One region of the Embleya sp. NPDC059237 genome, then DNA from elsewhere that is predicted to be linked to it. Evidence: predicted binding sites of a transcription regulator. Region 1 holds the regulator's gene; the other holds the start of a gene.
The links. The regulator HspR, encoded in region 1, represses chaperone genes until heat shock. The targets are predictions, from matches to a motif close to TTGAGNNNNNNNNNCTCAA.

Region 1 (3,409 bases):
TACGCGACCGATGTCACCGAACCCACGTGTGTGGAGATCCTGCAGCCCGGTTATCAAGTGGGCGAGCGGATCATCCGTCCGGCACGGGTGGCGGTCGCGGAACCCACGGCGGAGGCCGAGGGCGGTCCGGAGGAGTCGGGCGAAGCGGCCGGCAGCTGAACCGTCACCGGGAACGAGACGACGAGAAGCGGAGAGGAGGGACGCCGATGCGCGGGTGGTGTGAATCCGGAAACGGGCGCTCGGAGCACGAGGGCACCCCGACCCGATCGGCGAGGGGCGCATGAGTACGAAGGACTACCTGGAGAAGGACTACTACAAGGTGCTCGGCGTCCCCAAGGACGCCGGCACCGCCGAGATCAAGAAGGCGTATCGCAAGCTCGCCGTCGAGTTCCACCCGGACAAGAACAAGGGTGACACGAAGGCCGAGGAGCGCTTCAAGGAGATCTCGGAGGCCTACGACGTACTGGCCGACGACAAGCGGCGCAAGGAATACGACGAGGCCCGGACCCTGTTCGGCAGCGGCGGCGGCTTTCGCGGCACCGGCGGCGGACAGTCCGGCACCGGCGGCTTCCCGTTCGACCTCGGCGACATCTTCGGCGGCCAGCAGGGCGGCGCGGGCAACACCGGCGGTCTGGGCGACATCTTCGGCGGCCTGTTCGGCGGCGGTCGCCAGACCGGGCGCCAGCAGCCCCGGCGCGGTACCGACGTGGAGTCCGAGGTCACCCTCGGCTTCGCCGACGCGGTCGACGGCGCGACCGTGCCGATCCGGCTGACCAGTTCGGAACCGTGTCGGCACTGCAACGGCACGGGCGCGGCCGCGGGCACCACCCCGCGGATGTGCCCGACCTGCGCGGGCTCCGGCAACGTCAGCCGGCCGCAGGGCGGTTTCGGCTTCTCCGAGCCGTGCCGCGACTGCAAGGGCCGCGGGCTGCTCGTGGACGACCCGTGCATCGTGTGCAACGGCAGTGGCCGGGCCAAGAGTTCGCGCACGATGCAGGTCCGGATCCCGGCCGGGGTCCAGGACGGGCAGCGCATCCGGCTCAAGGGCAAGGGCGCGCCCGGCGAGCGCGGCGGCCCGGCCGGCGACCTGTACGTCGTGGTGCACGTCAAGGCCCACGCCGTCTTCGGACGCAAGGGCGACAACCTCACGGTCACCGTGCCGGTCACCTTCCCGGAGGCCGCGCTCGGGGCGGACGTCACCGTACCCACGCTCGGCGGCATCCCGGTCACGCTCAAGCTCCCCGCGGGCACGGGCAACGGCCGCACGCTGCGGGTGCGCGGACGCGGGGCGGCACGCAAGGACGGCACTCGGGGCGACCTCCTGGTCACCATCGAGGTGACGGTCCCTCAGCAGCTGAACGACAAGGCGCGCGAAGCGCTGGAGGCGTTCCGCGAGGCGACCGTCGCGCACGATCCCCGAGCCGATCTGTTGGACGCGGCGAAGGGGGCATGACATGCGACCGGGCGGCTTGGGCGGTGGCGGTATCGGTGGTGGGCACGGCTTCGAGATCGACGAGACCTCTCCGGTCTACGTGATCTCGGTCGCCGCCCAGCTGTCCGGCCTGCACCCGCAGACGTTGCGACAGTACGACCGCCTCGGCCTGGTCTCGCCGGACCGTACGGCGGGCCGGGGGCGGCGCTATTCCGCCCGCGACATCGTGCAGTTGCGCGAGGTGCAGCGGCTCTCCCAGGAGGCCGGCATCAACCTCGCCGGGATCAAGCGGATCCTGGAGCTGGAGAACCAGGTACTCGCGCTGCGCATGCGCGTGGCCGAGATGGAGCACGCGCTGCACGAGGCGACGGACGCGAGCGCCCGGCGCGAGGCGGCCGTACACGCGTCCTACCGGCGCGATCTGGTCCCGGTCCGGCCGCAGGCCGGCACCGCGCTCGTGGTGTGGAAGCCGCGGCGCGGGCGTTCGGACTGACGGCCGCGACGACGGCGAGGAGGCGGTACGGCCCCGGCCGTGCCCCCTCCTCGCCGTTTTTTGTGCGGTCTCGGCGCTTCTTCGACGCAGCCTCGACGCTTCCTTGATGCGGCTCGCTACGCGTCAGTAGGGTCGCCGCATGAAGCCGAATCGTCGGGACGTCCTGAAGTACTCGGCCGCGAGCGCGGCACTGCTCGGAGTGGCCGCGTGCTCCGACGACGACAAGGACAAGCCCGACGGGAAGTCGAGCGACGCACCCAAGTCGGGCGCGCCCAAGCCGGCCGGCGCGGCCGGCACCACGCTGGAGCGCACCCTCGTGCTCGGCCCGCCCGGGCCGGGCGGCTACCGCAAGATCGTCGCCGGACCCGGTGAACCACACCTGCTGCGCAGCGAGTTGATGCCCGGCGGCAGCTCGGGCGACAAGGCAAAGCGACGCTCCCTGGTCGCGTTCACCCAGTTGACCGACATCCACATCCAGGATTCGCAGTCGACCGCGCGCGTGGACTTCCTCGACCGGCACAGCGACAAGGACCAGCCGTTCGCCAAGCTGCTGCCCTTCCAGTCGGCGTACCGCCCGCAGGAGGTGCTGACCGCGCAGATCGCCGAGGCGATGGTGCAGTCGCTCAACCGGATCGGCAAGGGTCCGGCCCTGGGCGCGCCGCTGGCCTTCACGATCTGCACCGGCGACAACACCGACAACATCCAGTTCAACGAGCTGCGCTGGTACATCGACGTGCTCGACGGCGGCAAGAAGGTCACGCCCGACTCGGGCGATCGCAACAGGTACGAGGGCCCGATGGACGCGGTGGCGTACCACGAGCGCTACTGGCACCCCGACGGCACGCCGCCCGGGCAGAAGGACGACGTGCCGCGCGCCCAGTACGGCTATCCCACCGTGCCGGGCCTGCTGGACGCGTGTCGGCGGCCGTTCGAGGCGACCGGCCTGAAGACCCCCTGGTACAGCGCCTACGGCAACCACGACGGCCTGGTCCAGGGCAACCTGCCGGTCAGCGAACTGCTGGGCAAGGTCGCGGTCGGCGACGAGAAGGTGCTCGACATATCCCCCGGGCAGACCGTGGCCGCGCTGGCCCTCGGACTGCAGAGCGGCAAGCCGGACGCGCTGGCGGCGCTGCTGGCCGGCCCCAAGCGCAAGGTCACGGCCGACCCGGATCGTCGCCTCGTCGACCGCGCGGAGACGATCAAGGAGCACTTCAACACCACCGGCCTGCCCAAGGGCCACGGCTTCACCCAGCAGAACCTGGACACCAGGACCGCGTACTACACCTTCGACCAGGGCCCGGTGCGCTGCCTGGTCCTGGACACGGTGAACTCGTACGGCTCGGACTCGGGATGCCTGGACCCGACCCAGTTCGCCTGGCTGGAGGACCAGCTGGTCAAGGGCAGTTCGAGCCATCTCGACGAGCAGGGCAAGGTCGTCCAGGGCACCGGTCAGGACAAGCTGTTCGTGCTGTTCAGCCACCACA
Region 2 (3,409 bases), on a different contig from region 1:
GGCGGAAACCCGCCCTCAACGCCGAGCCGTCACCCGCCCGAAGCCCAACCGGTCCACGTGGGCCCGCCGTTCCGGCCGCCGGACCCGATTTCGTAGGTTGACCCCATGACTTCTTCGGTTCTTGTACTCGGCATCGACCCGCACATCGTCCCCGGAACCAACGGCGCCGCCCTACTCGCCACCCTGGAGGCGGAGTTGGCCCGATTCGCCGACCACGGCATCCACGCGTCCATGACCGTGTTCGGCCCCGACGAGACCGCCGAGCCCACGATCGTCGCCGCCCTGACCGAGCGCGCCTGGAACGTGGTCCTGATCGGCGGCGGCATTCGCAAGTCGGAAGACCTCCTCCCGCTCTTCGAACAGACCGTCAACCTCGTCCGCACCCACGCTCCCGGCGCGGCCATAGCGTTCAACACCACCGCAGACACCATCGTCGAAGCCGCCCAACGCCACCTCTGACGCTGCGCCGATGAGTTTTCGGTGGTTGTGGGGTCTACCCGTCGACGACACAGGGAGGACACCATGCGCAAGATCATCGTTTGTACGTTCCTGACGCTCGACGGCGTCATGCAGGCGCCGGGTGGGCCGGACGAGGACGCGGAGAGCGGCTTCGAGCACGGCGGCTGGCAGAAGCCGGTGACCGACGAGGAGGTCGGCGCGGGCATCGCCGAGTGGTACGAGGACTCCGACGCGATGCTGCTGGGCCGCAAGACGTACGACATCTTCGCGTCGTACTGGCCGACCGCCGGTCCCGACAATCCGTTCACCGACCGGATGAACAGCATGCGCAAGTACGTGGCGTCTCGGACCCTGACATCCGTCGAGTGGCGGAACTCCACGCTGTTGGAGGGCGACATCGCCGATGCCGTCCGCGCGTTGAAGGCATCCGAGGGCGGCAACATCAACGTCGTCGGCAGCGGCGACCTCGCCCAGACCCTCATGCGGCACGACCTCGTCGACGAGTACCGGTTGACCATCCACCCGGTGATCATCGGCACCGGAAAGCGGCTGTTCGCCGACGGAGCGATCCCCACCGCGCTGGAGCCGGTCGGCGTCTCGACGACCAAGGGCGGCACCGTCCTCGGCATCTACCGACCGAAGGGCAAGCCCACCTACGACAGCTACCAGTAGGTCACAGGCCACCTTCGCCGCGCCGAACCCCGCCGGGCCCAGCGCGATCGCGGCGCCGAGCGCGGGTGCACCCATGACCACGAACGAGGCGCGCCACCCCCGGCAACGGAGAGTCCGGTACAGCCGCCCAACCACCCCCGGTCCGGCGGTATCCCGCCGTCAACGTCACACGTCCCGAATCGCTTCACAGTCGCCCCGCACTGCCTCGCATCCGCCCCGGGCGGCGCCCGCCTCGCGTTTGGGCGCCGCGCCGGTATGAGGCCGTACGGCTGACGACGTACGCGGATCGATGTACGGCGAACTCGTGCCTGCGCGTGATGATCCGACTACTCAACGCAGGGAGTCTGGGTGTGTGAGTGCTCCCACAGTGGGAGCGATACATCGACCCGGAGGCAAAGAAATGCGCTCTCTCACTCGTTCTCGCCGATATGTGTCCTGGACGGCTATCGCCGCCCTCTCGCTCGCGACCGCCGGCGTCGTCGTGTCCGCCGCACCCGCCGCCACAGCCGCAGTCCCCGCCGTGGAGCCTTTGGACTGCGCCGTGATCGTCAATCAGGACACCCACGTCGGCTTTCCCACCTGGCGGTGGGCGGACGTCCGCAACGACTGCGGGCGTCGCATGAACCTGAGCGTCCAGGTCTCGGGCTGGCCCGACCCGGAATGCCAATACCTTGCCGGCGGTGAGACCAAGCGTTTCCGATGGGACTCGACCGGTGGCCCGGCCAACTACGTGTGGGACTGCGGCGGCTGATGTCGCCATCCTCCCCACGCTGTGGACAAGGGCCCCGGATCGCTCGCGATCCGGGGCCCTTCGGCGTTCCGAGCCCCCCGATACCCCACGCGCCCGGTCACAGCCGTGGTCGCCGCGGGCCGGCCAAAGGACGACTTCGCCCAGGGCGAACAGGGGGCGGGGTGGGTGGGGGAACAAAGAGGGGCTCGTGTTTCTTGAGTCGGTACAGCGCAAGTTTTTCGACTGTGGCCACTGAAGGGGCATGACATGAGCGAGACCATCGGGACCCTGACCCTGCCGGTTCTTCCGTTGGACGACGTCGTCGTCCTCCCCGGCATGGTGGTCCCGCTCGAACTCGACGACGCGGAGACCCGTGCCGCCGTGGATGCCGCGCGGGCCGCCGCGGGGCGGTCCACCGGGCCCGGCGTCCGTAGTGAGAGCAAGGCGCGGGTGCTGCTTGTTCCGCGTGACGACGGGCAGTACCCGGCGGTGGGCACGCTCGGCGTGATCGAGCAGGTCGGCCGGCTGCCCGGGGGTGAGTCGGTCGTGGTGGTGCGCGGCGAGGGCCGGGTGCGGATCGGCAGCGGCACCACCGGCCCCGGCGCGGCGCTGTGGGTCGAGGCGACCCGGGTGCCGGACGTCGAGGCCGACGAGCGCACCCTGGAGCTGGCCCGGGAGTACAAGGCCCTGGTCACCACCGTGCTCGGCAAGCGCGGTGCGTGGCAGGTGGTGGACCATGTCCAGGCTCTGGAGGACGCCGGCGACCTGGCGGACAACTCCGGCTACGCCCCCTACCTGAGCCTGCAGCAGAAGATCGAGGTGCTCCAGACGATCGACGTCCAGGAGCGGCTGACCAAGGTGGTCGGCTGGACCCGGGACCACCTCGCCGAGCTGGACGTGGCCGAGACGATCCGCAAGGACGTCCAGGAGGGCATGGACAAGCAGCAGCGCGAGTTCCTGCTCAAGCAGCAGTTGGCCGCGGTGCGCAAGGAGCTGAACGAGCTCAACGGCACCCCGGACAGCGAGGAGGAGGACTACCGGGCGCGGGTCGAGGCCGCGAACCTGCCGGAGAAGGTCCTGGAGGCCGCGCTCAAGGAGGTCGACAAGCTGGAGCACGCCTCCGACGCGTCGCCCGAGGGCGGCTGGATCCGGACCTGGCTGGACACGGTCCTGGAGATTCCCTGGAACGAGCGCAGCGAGGACGCGTACGACGTCGCCGAGGCGCGCGCGATCCTGGACGCGGACCACTCCGGTCTGGACGACGTCAAGGAGCGCATCGTCGAATACCTGGCGGTCCGCAAGCGCCGCGAGGAGCGCGGTCTGGGCGTGGTCGGCGGCCGGCGCTCCGGCGCGGTGCTCGCCCTGGTCGGCCCGCCCGGAGTCGGCAAGACCTCGCTCGGCGAGTCGGTGGCCCGCGCGATGGGCCGCTCGTTCGTCCGGGTCGCCCTCGGTGGCGTCCGCGACGAGGCCGAGATCCGCGGCCACCGCCGCACCTACGTCGGCGCGCTGCCGGGCCGGATCGTCCGGGCGATCAAGGAGGCGGGCAGC

Region 2: lon (endopeptidase La) is a predicted target of HspR. The motif match lies at 2,077-2,095, and genes of this name have one in related genera.

What each region holds. Positions count from the first base shown of each region.
Region 1 is NZ_JBHZAE010000008.1:314,440-317,848, reverse strand. Features, by position in the region: gene grpE (nucleotide exchange factor GrpE) at 1-159, shown strand, start outside; gene dnaJ (molecular chaperone DnaJ) at 281-1,453, shown strand; gene ACFXKZ_RS26210 (heat shock protein transcriptional repressor HspR) at 1,455-1,925, shown strand; gene ACFXKZ_RS26205 (TIGR03767 family metallophosphoesterase) at 2,065-3,409, shown strand, end outside.
Region 2 is NZ_JBHZAE010000001.1:1,400,630-1,404,038, forward strand. Features, by position in the region: gene ACFXKZ_RS06115 (hypothetical protein) at 106-459, shown strand; gene ACFXKZ_RS06120 (dihydrofolate reductase family protein) at 523-1,131, shown strand; gene ACFXKZ_RS06125 (hypothetical protein) at 1,562-1,882, shown strand; gene lon (endopeptidase La) at 2,129-3,409, shown strand, end outside.